3 regions of the Undibacterium sp. GW821-FHT11H02 genome follow, and region 1 is predicted to be linked to each of the others. Evidence: predicted binding sites of a transcription regulator. Region 1 holds the regulator's gene; each other region holds the start of a gene.
The links. The regulator LexA, encoded in region 1, represses DNA repair genes until DNA is damaged. The targets are predictions, from matches to a motif close to ACTGTATNNNNATACAGT.

Region 1 (5,528 bases):
TCCGCTTCATCCAGCATTTGCTTCACTTCTTTGCCCTGCGGATTAAATGCCTGGCCAGAAATTTCATCTGCGACCGTGATCAACTTACGCAGTACGCCGCGATCCCGCACAATTTCGGCGTAACGACGAATATTTGCCGCTGAGGGTGTATTTTGCGCCAATGCGTTTAAGTAAGTCAGGCCACCAACATCATCTGCTTTCCCGGCAGCATTCAAGGCATCGAATACGGTGATGACGTCGGCTGGACGAGAAGAATTGACCAGCTTAACGATAAATTGAAAAATAATGCGGTGATCGTAACGATAAAAATCGTCTTCACGAATAAAATCAGCGATCCTATCCCACGCAGCATTATCGAGCAACAAACCACCCAAAACTGATTGTTCAGCTTCGATGGAATGTGGAGGTACGCGGATTGAGTCTAACTGGGGATCTGAGGGCGGTTTCATGGTGCGCATTATACCTTTTTATTCCTACTCAAAAACAGAAGAAACATCTCAAATAACAAGCTTTAAATCAAGAATATTTTGGGCAAATAATAGATACGCAAATCATTTTCATAATTTTCTTGGCACCTACTTTTCTACTAAATAATTGTCAGATCTCAATATTTAATAGCGACAAAAACAGTCATAAAAAAAGCCGGGAAAACCCGGCTTTTTTGGCTCTCGAAAGAACTAAACTTAAGCGTGCTCGCCCAAAACAGCTACGATTACGTCGACCACAACGTCCGTATGCAAAGCCACGGAAACAGAATGATCGCCAGTTGTTTTCAAAGGACCAGCTGGCAAGCGAACTTGCGCCTTTTCAACTGCGAAACCTTGTTTAGCCAATGCTTCAGCGATATCGAAGTTGGTTACTGAACCGAACAAACGGCCATCCACACCTGCTTTTTGAGAAATTTGAACTGTCAAACCGTTCAATTTTTCACCTTGAGCTTGCGCTTCAGCCAATTTAGCAGCTGCTGCTTTTTCCAACTCAGCGCGTTTCGCTTCAAATTCAGCGATCGCAGCTGCAGTTGCACGACGAGCAATACGTTGTGGAATCAAAAAGTTACGAGCGTAACCATCTTTAACACGAACTACATCACCCAGATTGCCGAGATTAACGACTTTATCCATCAAAATAACTTGCATGTTTTTCTCCTAATTTCCGTCGTCAATTACGCTGTGTGCAAATCAGTGTAAGGCAACAACGCGAGATAGCGTGCGCGCTTAACTGCTGTGTCAACTTGACGTTGATACAAAGCTTTAGTACCAGTCAAACGTGCAGGCATAATTTTGCCGTTTTCTTGGATGAAATCTTTTAATGTATCGATGTCTTTGTAGTCAACTGCTGCGACATGACCCGCTGAGAAGCGGCAGAATTTTTTACGTTTGAACAAAGGATTTTGTTGCTGACGCTTTTGTTTTAATTTGCTTTTATCAAATTTTTTACCGAATGCCATTTTAGGCTCCTAATCTAGTAAATTTGTTTCGTTTTCTATTGTTATTTCAGCTTCCTGAAATTCAGTAACATGAAAAACGAGACTTTTGCTGTTGCGGTTTTTGCGTGCTAAGAAACCTGTAAAAATCATAAACATACCGAGCTCAATATCCAAGAATCGTTTTGAAATTTCACCTGCGGCAATTGCAGCAATTTCAAACTCAACTTGACGTTCACCACCTGCTTGCACCTGCTTAGAGTCGTGCACTAAAGTTGCTGTCGCGATGGGTATTCCCGCTGGGGTATAACGCAACACTGACTTTTCAACAACCGCAGCGACTACTTTAAGTTGATTCACAAGTTGCTGACTCTCAATTATGACTAACTGGTTCCTACACGCTCTTAGTCAAAACGATTAAGCTGCTGGAGCTTCAACACGTTGTGCCTTAGCAGAATCTTCTTTCTGCACAGACTTCATCATTGGAGAAGGAGCTGTTTCTGCTTTTTTCAATTTAACTGTGAGGTGGCGCAATACGGCATCATTAAATTTGAATGCTGTTTCCAACTCAAGCAAAGTTTCAGCGTCGCACTCAATGTTCATGCAAACATAGTGAGCTTTAGCTAATTTTTGAATCATGTAAGCCAGTTGACGACGGCCCCAATCTTCAACGCGGTGCACTTGGCCGCCACGTGTAGTTACGCTAGCTTTGTAGCGTTCGATCATTGCAGGAACTTGCTCGCTTTGATCGGGATGTACGATAAATACGATTTCATAATGACGCATAATTTCTCCTTGTGGACAAAAATAAAGCCTGCCTCGGCGTCAAGACGAGTGCAGGAAGAGGACAGCCCGAGACTATAACGCACTTTCCTATCATAATCAAGCAGTTAGATCACCTGTAACACTTAATTAGAATTTACGGCACTTCTTCGCGACACGAACAGTGCATATTTAATGCGGATGGATTGGTTAAATGTAAAAAAAACACAAAATAACTTGCATTCAGCCATTTACTGTATAAAAATACAGTCTGCTTATATATACAGCCTCTTTTAGCATATACCAAGATTAAATTCAGATTCTTCAGACTCAATTCAGATTCCATCGGGACTACCATGCTCAAGCTCACCGCACGCCAAGAACAAATTCTCAACCTCATAAAAGATGCTATTCAAAATACAGGATTTCCACCAACCCGTGCTGAAATCGCCAATGAGTTAGGCTTTCGCTCGACTAACGCTGCAGAAGAGCATTTGCAAGCCTTAGCGCGTAAAGGTGTTATTGAAATTGCTGCTGGCACCTCCCGCGGTATTCGATTATTAGAATCAGAGTTATCAAACTCCATGCCAAATATGCAAATGGCGTTACCGCATCCAGCTTTGATGCAATTAAGTCTGCCCTTAGTCGGACGTGTGGCAGCCGGATCGCCGATTTTGGCAACTGAACATGTGGAAGCGACTTACCAAGTCGATCCGTCATTGTTTTCTGCTAAACCAGATTTTTTACTCAGAGTTCGTGGTTTGTCGATGCGCGACATAGGGATCATGGATGGCGATTTGCTCGCCGTCAAAAAAACGGATACTGCTCGCAATGGGCAGATTGTCGTGGCACGCATAGGTGAAGAAGTTACCGTAAAACGATATTTGAAAACTTCAAGCGGAGTTGAACTGCTACCGGAAAATCCGGACTTCTCACCCATTATCGTAAATGAAAATGAAACCGACTTTGCGCTAGAAGGCCTTGCAGTTGGCTTGCTGCGCAGCTGGTAAGTAAATCTAGAGAATAAATATGTTTGAGTCCATTAGTCAAAGCGATTAAAGATCATTCTCACTAACCGTAAGTGCACGTAAGTGCAAAACTTCTAAAAAAAATGCCCGATAAAATCATCGGGCATTTTTTCTATTGAGCGACAAAGAGAAATTGTAGATACTAATCAATGCTTAATCGTGGAAGTATCTGCGCTCGCGTCAGCTTTTGCGACCGTAGGCACAGCCATCTCCTCCTCCGTTAGAGGAACAGGCTGACGCTCCAACGCAATTTCCAAGACTTTATCAATCCAACGCACTGGAATAATCTCCAGCTTGTTTTTGACGTTATCAGGAATTTCCGTCAGATCTTTCGCATTCTCCTCTGGGATCAACACAGTTTTAATTCCACCGCGATGTGCCGCCAACAGCTTCTCTTTCAAACCACCAATTGGCAGAACTTCACCGCGAAGTGTAATCTCACCTGTCATCGCCACATCTGCACGTACTGGAATACCAGTAAAGATCGATACCATTGCCGTGGTCATCGCAATCCCCGCGGATGGACCATCTTTCGGTGTTGCACCTTCAGGCACGTGAATATGCACATCGGTTTTTTCAAATACATCGGCCTTAATACCTAAACGCGCAGCTCGGCTACGAACCACGGTACGAGCTGCCTCAATCGACTCCTTCATTACATCGCCTAGTGTACCAGTGCGTATCGTTGCTCCCTTACCCGGCATAGACACCGCCTCAATGGTCAACAAATCACCGCCGACTTCCGTCCATGCTAAACCAACGACTTGACCGACCTGATTTTCTTTGGTCGCTACACCAAAATCAAAACGACGCACACCCAAAAATTTATCTAGATTTTTCGACGTGATCGTGGCTTTCTTTTCGGTCTTTTTCAACAACAACATCTTCACAACTTTGCGGCAGATTTTAGAGATTTCACGTTCCAATGAACGCACCCCAGCTTCACGCGTATAGTAACGAATAATATCGCGAATCGCAGATTCTGAAACTGAAATTTCTTCTTCTTTCAAACCATTATTCTTGACTTGCTTAGGTAACAAATAACGCAATGCGATACTCGCTTTTTCATCTTCCGTGTAACCCGATAAACGTATCACTTCCATCCGATCTAACAAGGCCGGTGGAATGTTATAAGAATTCGAGGTCGCCACAAACATAACGTCGGACAAATCAAAATCAACCTCAATGTAATGATCTGAAAAGGTATGATTTTGTTCCGGATCCAAAACCTCCAACAAAGCTGAAGATGGATCGCCACGGAAATCGGCTCCCATCTTATCCACTTCGTCGAGCAAGAATAAAGGATTGCGCACGCCTGCTTTTGACAGACTCTGCAAAATTTTCCCAGGCATAGAACCAATATAAGTACGACGATGACCACGGATCTCGGCTTCATCACGAACGCCACCCAAGGCCATACGAACAAACTTACGGTTCGTGGCACGCGCAATCGATTGTCCAAGTGAAGTTTTACCAACACCAGGAGGGCCAACCAGACACAAAATTGGTGCTTTCAATTTATCGACACGTTGTTGAACCGCGAGATATTCTAGAATACGCTCTTTCACCTTATCTAAACCGTAGTGATCGTCGCTCAATACTTTTTCCGCATTGCTCAAATCATTATTCACTTTGGATTTTTTCTTCCAAGGTAAATTAACGATAGTATCGATGTAATTACGTACTACAGTTGCCTCAGCCGACATAGGCGACATCATCTTGAGTTTTTTCAACTCATTCATTGCCTTATCGCGCGCTTCTTTCGGCATTTTCGCAGCCGTTATCTTCTTCTCGAGTTCATCAATATCCGCGCCCTCTTCGCCTTCACCGAGCTCTTTTTGAATCGCTTTGACCTGCTCATTCAAATAGTACTCACGTTGCGATTTTTCCATCTGGCGCTTAACCCGACCGCGGATACGCTTCTCAACTTGAAGTATGTCCAACTCACCTTCTAGCTGGCCAAGTAAATGTTCGAGGCGCTTAGCAACACTAAAAATTTCCAGAATAACTTGTTTTTGCTCCAGCTTTAAAGGCAGGTGCGCAGCGATAGTATCGGCCAGACGACCAGCATCATCTATGCCAGATAAAGAGGCCAAGATTTCTGGTGGGATTTTTTTATTCAGTTTTACATATTGGTCGAATTGCTGCACGATCGCACGACGCATAGCTTCGACTTCAGAATCGTCTCCAGCGTCCAAAGCAACTGGTGTCAAGTCGGCGATAAAATGCGATTCGGAATCAGTAATATGATGAATACGCGCACGTTGCGTACCTTCGACCAATACCTTAACGGTACCGTCTGGCAGTTTCAACAT
Region 2 (5,528 bases), on a different contig from region 1:
TCAGTCACTTTTTCTGCAGTCGCGCCACCACCTACGTCGAGGAAGTTAGCTGGCTCGCCGCCGAACAATTTGATGGTATCCATCGTTGCCATCGCCAAACCAGCGCCATTCACCAGGCAACCGATATTACCGTCGAGGGAGATGTAAGCCAAATCAAATTTAGATGCTTCGATTTCAGCTGGATCTTCTTCGTCCAGATCGCGGTAAGCAACGATCTCTGGTTGACGGAACAAAGAGTTCGCATCGAAGTTAAATTTCGCGTCGAGTGCGATTACTTTGCCAGAACCAGTCAAGATCAAAGGATTGATTTCAGCTAATGAGCAATCTGTTTCCATGAATGCTTTGTACAAGCCTTTTAACTGTACACGTGCGTCTTCGATAGAGCCTTCTGGCACACCGATTTTGCGGGAAATATCATCCGCTTCTGCATCTTGCAAACCAGCAGTCGGATCTATCGCGATGGAATGAATCAGCTCTGGATGAGATTCAGCCACTTCTTCAATATCCATACCGCCTTCAGAAGACGCCATCAATACCACACGTTGGCTGATACGGTCAGTTACCATACTCACGTACAGTTCCTTCTTGATGTCCGCGCCTTCTTCAATCAACAGACGGCGTACTTTTTGACCTTCTGGGCTAGTTTGATGCGTGATCAATTGCATACCCATGATCGCGTCTGCGTATTCGCGTACTTGCTCGATGGATTTAGCAACTTTAACGCCACCACCTTTACCACGGCCACCGGCGTGAATTTGTGCTTTGACTACCCATACTGGACCGCCTAAAGTTTCAGCAGCTTTGACTGCTTCTTCAACGGACATGCATGGGATACCGCGCGGTACGGTCACTCCGTATTTACGGAGGATTTCTTTACCCTGATACTCATGGATTTTCATACGACTTCCCTTCAGACACTGAGGTATTAGTTAAAAAGTAAAACAAAAAAACGAAACGAAACTTTATAAACATCTATAAAGAAATACTACAAATTCTTAACATGTAAGTAGTCAAACTGGTACAAGCAAACAAAAATAAACTGCCCAAACAAAAAAACGCAACGACCAAAATTGGCGTTACGTCTGATTAGCAAACACTGAGGATAAAATTGGGAAAATTTGTTTGTACCAACTTAGCACGAGCAAAAACATGATCCTTAGAATCACACATTCCATCAATCAAAGTTCGCTCAGGCGCTTTAAAAGTGAAATAGCATCCGAATAATCGGATAGGAAAAGTAATCAATTTGATTAAGGACATCATGCCTGCTGGCGGCAATTTCGAATATAAAAAGCCACAATTGCGTGCGTTATCGTAGCTTCTACAATAACAGCCGCTCCTGCGGCGTTGCAAAAAACCTGACGATTCTAACACAGCTGAAAGACTAATTCCATTTTTTGGCTAGACCAATTTATGCGTACCAGTAACTGAAAATGTATTTATCCCTACGTAGGGTGAAATTTTCCTGATTTTGATGATGAGCCTATTTGGGAGTGATTGATATTTACATAACAAACAAAACCAAACCAAGGAAATCACTCTTCACATGTATCTCGTGTAGTTCGTAAAGCAGTATTGATTGCACTGCTGGAAAATCCGCGCTGCGCCAAGAATTGCATCTGTTTTACTTTCTCACGATGATTAACTGGTGCATCGGGGAATTTTCTGTACAAGACTTCAAGGGCACGCTGACATTCTGTTTCTTGCAAGTCCTGCTTTAAATCTTCCAAATCTTCTTTATTTAAATTGTGACTCTGTAGCTCAGCCATTATCTTTTGATTGCCGAATCTAGATTGTCGACGATTAACCAGTGCTTCTGAAAAACGTTGATCTGAGAGAAATTTAGAGACTTCCAACCAGTCCAGCAACGCTTCAAGTTCCCCCTCTTCTTCAACATGCGATCTCAACTTGCGTGCCAATTCAAATCGGCTATGTTCACGCAACGATAAATAACGCAAGGCTCGGGCTTTTAAACTTAATTTTGGCTTAATCATGATTTGCGAATTAACCAGGGATTGTTAACATAATTTTCCGCCGCATAGATTACCGAAAACATGTTTTGCTTAAAATTACCCCAATAAGATTGAAAAAAGTAGTCAAGTTGAGTGCTAATTCTATGGACTAGTTTAAGACTCTTGCCAACTTCTATTGAAAAACAAGAAATGCAAAGAGAAGCCTATCTTATGTAAGCCAAGAACATAAAAAAAGTCGATCACTCATTTGCATGAGTAGATCGACTCAAGACTAACGTGAACTGATAATTCATGCTTCGCTATGAAAATCTAAGAAAATTTCTGTGAGTATCTGTAACTCTGTACCAATTTCAAAATTTTTTAACAAATTCAAAGAAGCCCAAGCAAATCTGTTTTCTATTCTGCCGCCAACGGAGGCAGTAAAGGCACGCCTAGCTGTTCGCGCACTTTATTTTCAATTTCATAGGCCAAAGCTGGACGCTCGATCAAGAAATTGCGTGCATTGTCTTTGCCTTGCCCGATTTTCTCACCGTTATAGCTATACCAAGATCCTGATTTTTCGACAATTTTACAGTCAGCCCCCAAGTCCAGAATTTCACCTTCGCGCGATGTTCCTGCGCCATACAAAATGTCAAAATGCGCTTCTTTAAATGGAGGTGCAACTTTATTTTTCACCACTTTAACTTTAGTTTCATTACCAACGACTTCATCACCAGCTTTGATCGAGCCTGTTCGACGTATATCTAAACGTACTGAAGCATAAAACTTTAAGGCATTACCACCGGTTGTGGTCTCTGGACTTCCAAACATCACACCAATCTTCATACGAATCTGGTTAATAAAAATCACTAAGGTGTTAGTACGATTGATACTACCTGTCAATTTACGCAAAGCCTGAGACATTAAACGAGCTTGCAAGCCTGGTAAAGAGTCGCCCATATCGCCTTCAATTTCCGCTTTCGGAGTTAGTGCAGCGACTGAATCGACAACGACCAAATCAACGCTACCTGAACGCACCAAAGCATCCGTAATTTCTAGAGCCTGCTCACCAGTATCTGGCTGAGAAATCAGAAGATCATTCAGATTAACGCCCAATTTTTGGGCATACCCTACATCAAGCGCATGTTCCGCATCGATAAAGGCGCAAGTACCACCCAATTTTTGCATTTCTGCGATCACTTGCAAGGTCAGTGTTGTCTTACCAGAAGATTCTGGGCCGTAGATTTCGACCACACGACCACGTGGCAAGCCACCCACACCTAAGGCGATATCCAAACCAAGGGAGCCAGTGGAAACGACTTGTATCTCTTCAATCGCGGCGCCATCAGCTAGACGCATGATAGAACCTTTACCAAATTGCTTCTCAATCTGCGCTAAAGCCGCAGCTAATGCTTTGCTTTTATCGGCGCTATTATCAGTTTTTCTATCGTCCATAATTTCTTCCTGGTAAATACTAAAGAGTCAGTGAATTGTTTGAGTTATACCTGTCGACTAAAAAAGTCGCTTAAATCAAAAACATGCCGATACTGTATAAAAAATCAGTGGTTTATGCAAGCTTATTTTTAAAATATTTTTACAGCCCTATTTAATTACTTTTAATGCAATAATCATTGCACCAATCGTCAAATAAAAAAGGCTGATTCCCTAAAATTTTAGAAATCAGCCCATATCCGACAGCTACGAAATTGAACAATTTAAATCTACATCAATCAAATTAAGACCTATTTACTATCAGCTTTAGCTTCCTGCTTAAAAAGCGGACTTTCGCTATAACGAGAAATCAACTTAAATATCGCTTGTGCTGAAGCATTTGAATCCAAAACATTTCCTTTCGGAGTATTGTATTCAAGCTTTAAATTATCATCCGTGGAAATCAGTGTATTAATCCCTGCTCCAAATTGTTGCATCATCCTATCGACATTCTCATTAGTCAACACACGTGATTTTTCCAAATCTTCTATCCTAGTATTAAATTTTAGCCGCGTTGATTCTAGCGTCGGCACGGCTTTTAGAAAATCAATGGCCTTCGCTACCGGTGCTTTACGAGCTTCATTGTTCGTTGCTATCAAGATGCCCTGCCCACCAATGATGTACATAGACACGAATGTAAATTCTGAGCGCAGAGTTGCAATGACAGCTAATAAATCAGAGGGGTGCATATGATGTAGCTGAACCCATTGCTGCAAAATCCCATCGTTCGCCAATTTTGACTTTATCAAGCTATAAAACTCTCGGTTGTATAAAGATGCGGCTCCAGCAAACCAAATAGACGTAATTTCAATACTAACCACATCATACAAATAATTAGGGGGCGTCAACAGCAACAAATTCCGACCATCAGTGAGATGCATTTGGACGCCTGCCTGCTTACTGACTCGTCCATTCACATCCGAAAAGTGCTTATCTGCCATATTCACAACGTCACTACTCAGTTCCGCAATATCTAAGTGCCGGAATCCTGCGTCATGGAAAACTTTACTAGTGACACCGGTGCCGTATCCAATTACCAACGCTCGATCTCTACGTTCTTGATGCATTAATGGCGCGAATGCAAATCCAAACTGCGCTTGCATTTCGCCCTCCCACACATTATTCCCTTGAAATTTACCATTCGTTAAGAGCGTCTTAAATTCGCCTTTTTGCGCGCTGGTACGCTTTTCACTGTCGGACTTTGGTACCACCGCGACAGTGGTGAGTCCACCATCGATACTCTCTGCATGGTCAATGACATTTCCCCATTTTTGGGCTACGAAGTAGACGTTTGCGCCAGAACTTAAAGTGTTGTAATCCAATCTAATTTGAAAAGATAGCACGGCACATAGGCCAGCAAACCCAAACACCACAAAGTCTATTTTTGCTGGGCGATATCCACCAACGACGACGACCATCAACGCGAGTAGTAAGGTAGTCGCCGTCAATACTTGTGCGGCGCCTAATCCACCTAACATTGGAAGCAAAAAGAATCCGAACAACAAAACGCCAACAATATTCCCCAGTGTATTAAATGCTGCACCTATCCCTAGCATCTTGATCCCGCTGTGGCCACTATTCTGAGTTACAACATCCATTGCAAACACGTAAGAAGCGCCAATGAATATGGTTGGAGGGAACATGGCAATACCGCACACCATTGCCCTAATGGCCTCTCTAGTGACGAAATTTTTTGTCGCCTGTTGGTCTGCAAAACTTGCAAAATAGTCAGGAATCATATTCCAAATCCACATCCCTAAACCGAGAGTGGTAGCCAAACCTAACAAAGATAGGAACAAAGTCTGTAACCTATCAATTTGTTCATTTTTCAAAATACGTCTAGCCAATTCCCCCCCTACAGCCAATCCAAGCAAGAATGTGGCTAGCATCAAACCAAAAGCGTAGACACTATTTCCTGCGACGATAGAAAGCATGTGTACATAGACGACCTCTAAGCCTAATGACACTATGCCACCTATGCCCAATGCAAAAATTGCACAGACTACTGCTGACTTACTCAGTTTGGAAGTATTGTTCACGTTCAGGGAATTAAGCTGACGCTCATGCCATGGAAATTTCTTTGCT
Region 3 (5,528 bases), on a different contig from region 1:
CTGGAGTAGCGTAGGCGGACAAACCCGCAATCCTTACAATACAAGTAAAAGCCCTTGCGGCTCCAGCTCTGGTTCTGGCGCAGCCGTGGCGGCACGCATGATACCCGCGGCCATCGGCACTGAAACTGATGGCTCCGTGGTATGCCCGGCCGCCGTCAATGGTTTAGTGGGCTTAAAACCGACATTAGGGCTGGTCAGCCGCAACGGCATCATTCCACTCAGTCATAGCCAGGACACTGCAGGTCCTATGACCCTAAGTGTCAGAGATGCGGCCTTGATCATGAACGCCATCGCCGGCTCAGATGCAGCAGATCCGGCCACCAAAGAGGCCGATAAATTGCGCGCCAAAGACTACACTGCGGGTTTAAATCCGAATGCCCTAAAAGGTAAACGTCTCGGCGTGGTGACTAAAATGTTGGCAGGCTACGACAAGCGAACTTTGGCCTTATTCAAACAGAGCTTGGATATCTTAAAAGCACAAGGTGCCATCATTATTGAGCAAGTTGAGCTAGGCAATTTAGAACAAGCAGAGAAAGATGAATTTGCTGTCTTGCTTTATGATTTCAAAGCTGACTTAAATCAGTATTTGAGTGCCACACCCGCCACCGTTAAGTCTCGCTCACTGGCCGACATCATGCAATTTAATAAGGCAAACGCGAAGCAAGTCATGCCGCATTTTGCCCAAGAAATCATGGAATTGGCGCAAGCCAAAGGGCCTTTGACCGATGCCGATTATATTCAGGCTAGTACCCGCGCTAAAAAACTGACCGGCGTAGAAGGAATAGACGCTGCTCTAAAAAAACATCAATTGAATGCATTGATCGCACCGACCACCGGACCGGCCTGGGACATCAATTACAAAAAAGGCGATGTGATTGCAGGTAGCTCAAGTTCACCAGCCGCGATTGCGGGCTATCCGCATTTAACAGTGCCTATGGGATTGGTACAAGGTTTGCCAGTCGGTATCTCCTTCTTCGCGGGTGCGTGGAGTGATGCCAGCTTGCTTAATATGGGTTATGCCTTTGAAGTAGCACGCCCTGCTTTGCCCGCGCCACGTTTGCGCAAATAAAATTGAGCTCAATTTGAGAGATGACAATTGAGTTGCGTTATTTAAGTAGGTGACGCAACTCAATTCTGCTTGGTCCAGCCTAATTCAATTTAATTTGTCACAGGCTCAGACAAGACTTCCACCATCCACACCGTCGTATCCGCAAACTGCTCCAAAGGCAGTACCCTTCCTATCAGGCGCGCCTGGAAATTTTTACCATCAGCACGCTTCAGCGAGCAAAACACTTCGGCTGGAGAGTCGGTCTGCAAACGCTTAGCAATTTGATCGCGCAATTTCTGGTACGCCTCTTCATTTTCGAGCATAGTTAAGACCGAGACTGTCAGCATGTCTTTCGCATCACGATATGCAAAAATCTGTGCCGACATAGGATTGGCTCGCATGATCTTATCCTTGTGTACCAACATAATACCGACAGGCGTATGAGCAAATAAAATTTCCAATTCACTCGCCAGTTTTTTATAGCGATCTCGACCTGAACGCAAAATATCTTCGAAATGTCGAATTTCCATCTCATGCTTTTTTCGTTCGGTGATATCAACATGGGTGCCCAACATCCGCACCGCACGACCATTTGCGTCCCACTCGACTACGCTACCTATCGACAACAACCAACGCCAATCACCATTTTTGGCTCGTAATCGAAACTCTGCCTGGAACGGAATTTTCCCCTGCGACTTGAAATGCTGCTGGTAAGCATTCTTTAGACTCATAGCATCGTCAGGATGCAAGCCATCCAACCAAAAATATTGCCAGAATTTTTCAGTATGCTTATGGTAGTCTGCAGGCAAGCCCAATACCTCCGCATATTCAGGACTAAATTGTCCCTGCCCGCTGGGGATATGAATATCGTAAGAACCAAGTTTTATGCATTTCAAGGCAGTATGAATCCGCGTATCGGCAGCATGCGTGTGTTGTTCAAGAAATTTACGTTCACTGATATCGACTAAAAAACCATGCCAAATCACGCTGCCATCAGGCTGCTTGGTCGGATAAGCCTCACCTGATAAGTGTCGTTCACCTTGCTTCAACACGATGCGGTAATTGAGATGCCAGATCTGCAAAGTTTGGGCAGAATATTTCATGGCTTCGCGCAAGTGCTCCAGGTCATCGGGATGTACTTGGGCGAACATAGGCGCTGCATTATCCTGTACCTCGCTCGCAGGTACCCCATGTACATAGGCGATAGCGTCACTAGCGTAAGGAAGACAACAACGTCCACCAGGGAATCGCTGAAATTGATAGAAGAAAATTTTCGGCAGCTCGCGTGACAAATTCTCTAAGACCTGTTGCCCGCGTTGATAATTCTGTCCCGCAGTATTTGATACAGGTAATGCCACCGGTAATGCGGCCAAAGTGCCCTGCATACGCAAGGCCTTATTTGTTTCGCTTTTCGCCAACACCACGCCACGAGCGCGCACCCACTTCCAACTTCCGTCATTACACAACATCCGGTATTCATCCTGAAATTGTGCGCTACGTCCATCCACACAGGCACGCATCGCTTGCATCGCAGATTTCACATCGTCGGCATGAATCCGGCTGAACCATTCATCAATATGGCTGCCCCAGTCGCCCGCTGGATAACCGAGCAAATTTTGTATGCTGGAAGAAAAGGACATTTGATTATCCACAATATTCCATACCCAGATAGACTCGCCAAACAATTGTAAGAGCTGGTTCGCATCCAAGGCTTGTACCTCTTTATCACCTGGTATTAACTGACCGAGTAATGCGGACTTACCAGTATCAGTATTGGCAAATGGATTCGAGGAAGCGGACATAGTAGGGCAAGTAAAAGTAGATGAACCTGAATTGAGCAACATACTGAACTTGTTTGCTCGCTTTGTCACCCAAGAGTTGACTTGGATTTCCAATTTATTTTCTCATACAAATTAGGCATGTGAAGAATCAAGTGGCGACACTAATAATCTATGACTTAAGTACTAAAAATCCACTAAAATACTGATCAAATAATCAGTACCAAATATCCGCAGCTAAGAATCACATGACTCCTGTACAACGCAAAATCATTCACTGCGACTGCGATTGCTTCTACGCGTCAGTAGAAATGCGTGATGATCCACGTCTGCGAGAACTGCCACTTGCAATAGGTGGTAAAGCCGACCAACGCGGCGTCGTAGCAACCTGCAATTATGTCGCACGCAAATTTGGTATACGTTCTGCCATGCCCACCTCACAGGCTTTGCAACGCTGTCCCGATCTGATCGTCCTGCCACCCACCATGGAAAAATATCGAATCGCATCGCGCCAGATTTTGGCGATTTATCGCGACTACACGGATCTGGTCGAACCTCTCTCTTTAGATGAAGCGTTTCTCGATGTCAGTACCTCAAGGCAACATCAAGGCAGTGCCACCCGCATCGCCCAAGAAATACGCGCTCGTATCGCCAACGAAGTCGGCATCACCGCTTCAGCAGGTGTAGCACCAAATAAGTTTCTTGCCAAAGTAGCCAGCGATTGGAACAAACCTGATGGCATGTATGTGATTTTGCCGGAGCAGGTAACAGCGTTTGTTGCCGCCTTACCCGTGAACAGACTTTTTGGCGTCGGCAAAGTGACCGCTGCCAAATTACAGCAGCTAGGCGTACTCACTTGTCAGGATTTACACGCATGGAGCCTGCCTGATTTACTCCAACAGTTTGGCAAATTGGGGAGTCGTTTATATTCTTTGTGTCGCGGCATTGACGATCGACAAGTACAAGCCAGCTCAGTCAGAAAATCGGTTAGCGTGGAGGAAACTTATACCCGAGACTTAGCTGACTTAAGCGCCTGCTTAAACGAATTACCTATGCTCTATGAGGCCTTATCAAAACAAGTGGAACGCACCAAAACTCAACATCAAATTCACAAATTAAATATCAAGATTCGTTTTAAAGACTTCAAACAAACGACGGTCGAGTGCCGGGCGGATAGTTTAGACAAAGACAAATTTGCTGAATTAATCACCAATGGCTATCAAAGGCGACAATTACCAGTAAGACTATTAGGCTTGGGTATCGGAATCGAAGAGAAAAAAGTTATAGCGCAGCTAGACTTATTTTCTTACAAAGAAGAAGTTCTGTAGAAATACTACTGTTAAGCTTGGTGCGACCGACAGGAATCGAACCTGTATTGCGAGCTTCGGAAACTCGTATCCTATCCGTTGGAAGACGGTCGCGTGTGCAAATGTTTGCAGACCGCTATTGTAGCGGGTTGAAGCTAAATTTGCATATAAGAAAACGGGCTAAATTGAAAATGCAAGCTCGGCTTCCTTTTAGACTCATTTCAACAAGTTAAGAATTAGACAAAATTTTTCATTTTAGGACTTACGCAAAATTGCCCTGGCTAAAGCATGCCCTCGAATGCTTGAATCGGGGCGTGGAGCCGAAGACAGTGCGGTTGCACGGCGAGGTGTACACAACAACGCCAGCGTCTGTTTTGCGTAAGTCCTACATTTATCTAACACCCACTATTGTGTGGACGGCTAAGAAAAACGAGCACTTGTAACGAGCATTTTCAATACAAGTGCATGTCTGAAGCTGAGATCCCGACCAATGTTAAGGCAGCCGACGTATCGGTAGGCGTAATCGCAGCAGCTATCAACATGCCTTGTTCGATAGCGATCGCTCCGGATGCGAACCCCAGCCCCCAATCAATAGCGAATGTCTTAGCCACGGCAATCTTATTATCCAATAGATTCGCCACCCAGCCCCACGTCGCATCGCCTTTAAAGCGATGCGCAGAATCGAGGATTTTTGACACTACAGATCCGCGCGTCTCTGATCCATTCTGCAATCCTCCTGTCCAGTACGCCAAGCCACCTGCATCCGCACCATCACTTCTGCCCAATACATTTCTATAAATCGTGTTGATGAAATCCGCATGACTCATGGTGGACGAGAAACCGGTTAAGGCCGGATATTGAACGCCGGCATTATAAAAACTATTCGCAATTTGATCGGTCGTGTGTCCTCCGTTCATATCGCCTATCCAATAAGCTAAACCATCGGCGTCGGGCACGCGATTAAAGAAGGCCACGTACAATTCGATTAAACGCTGCACATTGGCTTGTGGTGAGCTTACTGCAAGTTTCTGAATGGTCAGATTGACCGTCATATCACCAAATTTCAAAGATTCGATATTCGCGACATCAACGACTTCAGTGAAATCTTTTGAATGGATGGAATAGCCCCAATCAGATTTGCTAACAGAATAATTCGAAAGTTTTTTCTCAAAAATAGCAGTATCGATACCATCGAGGCCATCTAGAAAATCATAACCGCCAAGGCCGGCGAGAACATCATTCCCACCCGCGCCAATAATGTCATTATTGCCCAAGTTACCAACGAGGCTAACGCCTTGGCCACCCCACGACCTTAAATTTTCAATGTATGGAAGTTGTGCAATCGAAAAATCAAAAGGAACAAGAATCGTATCAAGCCCTTCGTTGGCATATTCA

Region 2: the regulator LexA is predicted to act here: its motif matches at 3,499-3,516, upstream of recA (recombinase RecA).
Region 3: the regulator LexA is predicted to act here: its motif matches at 3,031-3,048, upstream of dinB (DNA polymerase IV).

The regions. Positions count from the first base shown of each region.
Region 1 covers NZ_JBXARG010000004.1:268,824-274,351, reverse strand. The annotation lists gene AC1RR2_RS06455 (replicative DNA helicase) at 1-449, opposite strand, end outside; gene rplI (50S ribosomal protein L9) at 684-1,136, opposite strand; gene rpsR (30S ribosomal protein S18) at 1,163-1,447, opposite strand; gene priB (primosomal replication protein N) at 1,457-1,783, opposite strand; gene rpsF (30S ribosomal protein S6) at 1,841-2,209, opposite strand; gene lexA (transcriptional repressor LexA) at 2,542-3,195, shown strand; gene lon (endopeptidase La) at 3,360-5,528, opposite strand, start outside.
Region 2 covers NZ_JBXARG010000012.1:93,527-99,054, reverse strand. The annotation lists gene sucC (ADP-forming succinate--CoA ligase subunit beta) at 1-914, opposite strand, end outside; gene recX (recombination regulator RecX) at 1,536-1,994, opposite strand; gene recA (recombinase RecA) at 2,370-3,407, opposite strand; gene AC1RR2_RS13290 (fused MFS/spermidine synthase) at 3,695-5,528, opposite strand, start outside.
Region 3 covers NZ_JBXARG010000014.1:123,285-128,812, reverse strand. The annotation lists gene AC1RR2_RS14715 (amidase) at 1-1,069, shown strand, start outside; gene AC1RR2_RS14710 (PAS domain-containing protein) at 1,159-2,850, opposite strand; gene dinB (DNA polymerase IV) at 3,075-4,154, shown strand; tRNA gene AC1RR2_RS14700 (tRNA-Arg) at 4,173-4,247, opposite strand; gene AC1RR2_RS14695 (Ig-like domain-containing protein) at 4,586-5,528, opposite strand, start outside.